DNA from 2 places in the Lysinibacillus sp. COL-1 genome. Region 2 is predicted to be linked to the other one. Evidence: a T-box and tRNA genes for the amino acid it is inferred to sense, from the RefSeq annotation. Region 2 holds a T-box; the other holds one or more tRNA genes.
What was found. The T-box of region 2 lies ahead of alaS (alanine--tRNA ligase). A T-box ahead of a tRNA ligase gene usually reads a tRNA of that ligase, here a tRNA-Ala.
Positions count from the first base shown of each region.

Region 1: it has a tRNA-Ala gene. The T-box ahead of alaS (alanine--tRNA ligase) is inferred to sense a tRNA for this amino acid. The anticodon was not compared.

Region 1 is NZ_JCAWSJ010000002.1:491,866-494,325, reverse strand. It holds rRNA gene AC6BKE_RS02990 (16S ribosomal RNA) at 1-1,434, opposite strand, end outside; tRNA gene AC6BKE_RS02985 (tRNA-Ala) at 1,582-1,657, opposite strand; tRNA gene AC6BKE_RS02980 (tRNA-Pro) at 1,675-1,751, opposite strand; tRNA gene AC6BKE_RS02975 (tRNA-Arg) at 1,762-1,838, opposite strand; tRNA gene AC6BKE_RS02970 (tRNA-Leu) at 1,847-1,935, opposite strand; tRNA gene AC6BKE_RS02965 (tRNA-Gly) at 1,941-2,015, opposite strand; tRNA gene AC6BKE_RS02960 (tRNA-Leu) at 2,051-2,135, opposite strand; tRNA gene AC6BKE_RS02955 (tRNA-Lys) at 2,153-2,228, opposite strand; tRNA gene AC6BKE_RS02950 (tRNA-Thr) at 2,236-2,311, opposite strand; tRNA gene AC6BKE_RS02945 (tRNA-Val) at 2,315-2,390, opposite strand; rRNA gene rrf (5S ribosomal RNA) at 2,401-2,460, opposite strand, start outside.
Region 2 is NZ_JCAWSJ010000004.1:3,005,048-3,007,507, forward strand. It holds gene alaS (alanine--tRNA ligase) at 1-1,147, opposite strand, end outside; T-box leader at 1,262-1,479, opposite strand; gene AC6BKE_RS23140 (magnesium transporter CorA family protein) at 1,547-2,460, opposite strand, start outside.

The DNA of each region.
Region 1 (2,460 bases), on a different contig from region 2:
ACAAACTCTCGTGGTGTGACGGGCGGTGTGTACAAGGCCCGGGAACGTATTCACCGCGGCATGCTGATCCGCGATTACTAGCGATTCCGGCTTCATGTAGGCGAGTTGCAGCCTACAATCCGAACTGAGAACGACTTTATCGGATTAGCTCCCTCTCGCGAGTTGGCAACCGTTTGTATCGTCCATTGTAGCACGTGTGTAGCCCAGGTCATAAGGGGCATGATGATTTGACGTCATCCCCACCTTCCTCCGGTTTGTCACCGGCAGTCACCTTAGAGTGCCCAACTAAATGATGGCAACTAAGATCAAGGGTTGCGCTCGTTGCGGGACTTAACCCAACATCTCACGACACGAGCTGACGACAACCATGCACCACCTGTCACCGTTGCCCCCGAAGGGGAAACTATATCTCTATAGTGGTCAACGGGATGTCAAGACCTGGTAAGGTTCTTCGCGTTGCTTCGAATTAAACCACATGCTCCACCGCTTGTGCGGGCCCCCGTCAATTCCTTTGAGTTTCAGTCTTGCGACCGTACTCCCCAGGCGGAGTGCTTAATGCGTTAGCTGCAGCACTAAGGGGCGGAAACCCCCTAACACTTAGCACTCATCGTTTACGGCGTGGACTACCAGGGTATCTAATCCTGTTTGCTCCCCACGCTTTCGCGCCTCAGTGTCAGTTACAGACCAGATAGTCGCCTTCGCCACTGGTGTTCCTCCAAATCTCTACGCATTTCACCGCTACACTTGGAATTCCACTATCCTCTTCTGCACTCAAGTCTCCCAGTTTCCAATGACCCTCCACGGTTGAGCCGTGGGCTTTCACATCAGACTTAAGAAACCACCTGCGCGCGCTTTACGCCCAATAATTCCGGACAACGCTTGCCACCTACGTATTACCGCGGCTGCTGGCACGTAGTTAGCCGTGGCTTTCTAATAAGGTACCGTCAAGGTACAGCCAGTTACTACTGTACTTGTTCTTCCCTTACAACAGAGTTTTACGAACCGAAATCCTTCTTCACTCACGCGGCGTTGCTCCATCAGGCTTTCGCCCATTGTGGAAGATTCCCTACTGCTGCCTCCCGTAGGAGTCTGGGCCGTGTCTCAGTCCCAGTGTGGCCGATCACCCTCTCAGGTCGGCTACGCATCGTCGCCTTGGTGAGCCGTTACCTCACCAACTAGCTAATGCGCCGCGGGCCCATCCTATAGCGACAGCCGAAACCGTCTTTCAGTATTTCACCATGAGGTGAAACAGATTATTCGGTATTAGCCCCGGTTTCCCGGAGTTATCCCAAACTATAGGGTAGGTTGCCCACGTGTTACTCACCCGTCCGCCGCTAACGTCGAAGGAGCAAGCTCCTTCTCTGTTCGCTCGACTTGCATGTATTAGGCACGCCGCCAGCGTTCGTCCTGAGCCAGGATCAAACTCTCCATAAAAGAAATTTGAATAGCTCAAATTGTTTTGCTGGCATCATTTTAATGTCCAAAATTTTGTTTCGTTCATTAACCGAAGTTAGTTACTAAAAACTTTATTGATTACGTTTTGCTTGTTCAGTTTTCAAGGTTCATTTTAATAAATTGAATTGGTGGAGCCTAGCGGGATCGAACCGCTGACCTCCTGCGTGCAAGGCAGGCGCTCTCCCAGCTGAGCTAAGGCCCCATATATTTTTTAGGAAATGGTCGGGAAGACAGGATTCGAACCTGCGACCCCTTGGTCCCAAACCAAGTGCTCTACCAAGCTGAGCTACTTCCCGTTCGTTCTTTTGGCGCGCCCGACAGGAGTCGAACCCATAACCTTCTGATCCGTAGTCAGACGCTCTATCCAATTGAGCTACGGGCGCATTAAAAATGGTGCCGAGGACCGGAATCGAACCGGTACGGTAGTCACCTACCGCAGGATTTTAAGTCCTGTGCGTCTGCCAGTTCCGCCACCCCGGCACATTTGGAGCGGAAGACGAGGTTCGAACTCGCGACCCCCACCTTGGCAAGGTGGTGTTCTACCACTGAACTACTTCCGCATGTGCATAAGTTTTTTTATCTGGCAATGAAATAATGGTGCGGGTGAAGGGAGTCGAACCCCCACGCCTTGCGGCGCTAGATCCTAAGTCTAGTGCGTCTGCCAATTCCGCCACACCCGCTTATTATTATTTAAAAATGGTGAGCCATGAAGGACTCGAACCTTCGACCCTCTGATTAAAAGTCAGATGCTCTACCAACTGAGCTAATGGCTCTAAAAAATGGTGCCGGCTATAGGAATCGAACCCACGACCTACTGATTACAAGTCAGTTGCTCTACCTGCTGAGCTAAACCGGCATATGGTGGAGGATGACGGGCTCGAACCGCCGACCCTCTGCTTGTAAGGCAGATGCTCTCCCAGCTGAGCTAATCCTCCTGGGTAATATGCCTAGCGATGTCCTACTCTCACAGGGGGAAGCCCCCAACTACCATCGGCGCTAAAGAGC
Region 2 (2,460 bases):
CATTAAAGATTGCTAAACCACCGTCCAATGTTTCATGGAAACGAATTTCTTCATTTTTAATGACACGTTGAATAAATTCACATTTCTCCGTTACTTCTGGATAGAAGTCTTCCATGATTTTCCCTACAGTTGGTACCAGTTCAAACATAAATGGCTTCTCAATGCCAATTTGTTTAGCATAACGAACAGCACGGCGTAATAAACGACGCAATACATAACCACGTCCTTCGTTTGAAGGAAGAGCACCATCGCCAATGGCAAAAGCTACTGTACGAATATGGTCTGCAATAACTTTAAACGGTGTATTAATATCCTCTTCTGAGCCGAAAATTTCATTTAAATCTACTTCGCTAGGACGCTTATATTTACGGTTGGCAAATTCCTCGATTTTTTCAATGATTGGCATGAATAAATCTGTATCGAAGTTTGTTGGTACATTTTGAACAACAGATACAATACGCTCTAAGCCCATACCTGTATCAATATTTTGCTTTGGTAGGGGTGTGTATGTACCATCAGGATTATGGTTGAATTGCGAGAACACAAGGTTCCAAATTTCGAGATAACGTTCGTTCTCCCCACCTGGATACATTTCAGGATCATTTTCATCTGAGCCATATTCTACACCACGATCATAAAAAATCTCTGAGTTAGGACCAGATGGACCTTCTCCAATATCCCAGAAGTTTCCTTCTAAACGGATTAAACGCTCTTCAGGAATACCGATTTCTTGATGCCAAACATCATATGCTTCCTGATCTTCAGGGTGAATTGTGATAGATAATAACGCTGGATCAAAGCCCATCCATTTTTTATCCGTTAAAAACTCCCAAGCATAATGGATTGCTTCTTTTTTGAAGTAGTCACCAATGGAGAAGTTTCCTAACATTTCAAAGAATGTATGGTGACGAGCTGTTTTCCCAACGTTCTCAATATCATTGGTACGAATCGATTTTTGTGCATTCGTAATACGTGGATTGTCAGGAATAACACGACCATCAAAATATGGTTTAAGAGTGGCAACACCTGAGTTAATCCATAGTAGTGATGGGTCATTTATTGGCACAAGTGGCGCTGATGGCTCATGATGATGTCCCTTTTCTTTAAAAAATTCCAAATACATACGGCGAATATCTACTGCTTTCATTGGATAAATTCCTCCTATTTTATATTGTAAAATCACGATAAGAATCCTGCGATCTACATGAATTACACTTTGGAGAGTACTATCGAAGAAAATAAAAAAAGCCCTCATCCCCAAAAAAGGGACGAGGACTTGTCATTTGTCTCGCGGTACCACCCTAGTTGTAAGTAAAAAATGCTTACTTACCTCTTTAGCACTTGTAACGTCAGTGAACGGCAGGGATTAGCTGCACTCTGGAGTAGCTTTCGGCATTTGCTGTCGTGAGGATTTTTCCAGCCTAGAAATCCCTTTCTTGTACACGCACAAATACGTACTTTTTCCATCATCGTTTTTACTTTTTCTAACGAAATTATAAAAAAAATCTATTGTGCTGTCAATTAGTACTACTATGACTAATGCTATCTAAGCAATCATTTTTTTAAAATATACCCACATACCCCAAGTAAAGAGCACTAGAAAAGCACTGATTGCAATCGTTGCAATAGGTGAATCCTGATAAGGTAACGGCACATTCATACCAAAAAAGCTAGTGATCACAGATAATGGTAACATTATTGTAGAAATAACTGTTAGTAAATTCAGCTTTTCAATGGATTTACCACTATTAATTGAAAAATATGTGTCGAGTGTACTGTTAACTAAATCGCGGTATGTCTCTGTAGAGTCAACAATACGTTCTAGATGGTCATTTAAATCTTTATAGAATGGGATATTTTCTTCCTGTATCTCAAATTTCCACTGACCATTGATTGTTGAAAAAATTCTTCTTTGCGGCATGATGGCCTGGCGAATTAAAATAATGGCCCGCTTTAGTGCAAGAAATTCCTCAGTCACTACTTTAGGTTGATACTCATAAATTTCTTCTTCTAGTTCATCTATGCGAGTTCGAATTCGCTCTAATACTGGAAAATATTCATCTGTAATGCCATCTATAATGGTATGCAATAAAAAATCAGTACCCTTTTCCATATATTCGGAACGATTAACACAAACATTTTCCATGTGACCTAGCCATTGCAATTTCCGTTTGTGTACAGTGACAACATAGTTTGGACCCATAAAAATATTGAGCTCAACGGTTGTAATTTCATTATTACTTTTTTCATTATAAATGGGTGCATGGAAAACAAAAAATTTATAATCGCCATAATTGTCCATTTTCGGACGGGAGCCTTCATGTAAGCAATCTTCAACTGCTAATGGATGAAAGCCAAATACATCTGCTATATTATTCAATTCATTATAACTATACGCATATAAATCTACCCATAATAAATCTTCATTATGAATAGGTAGTTGTAAATCCTTCATGTTGA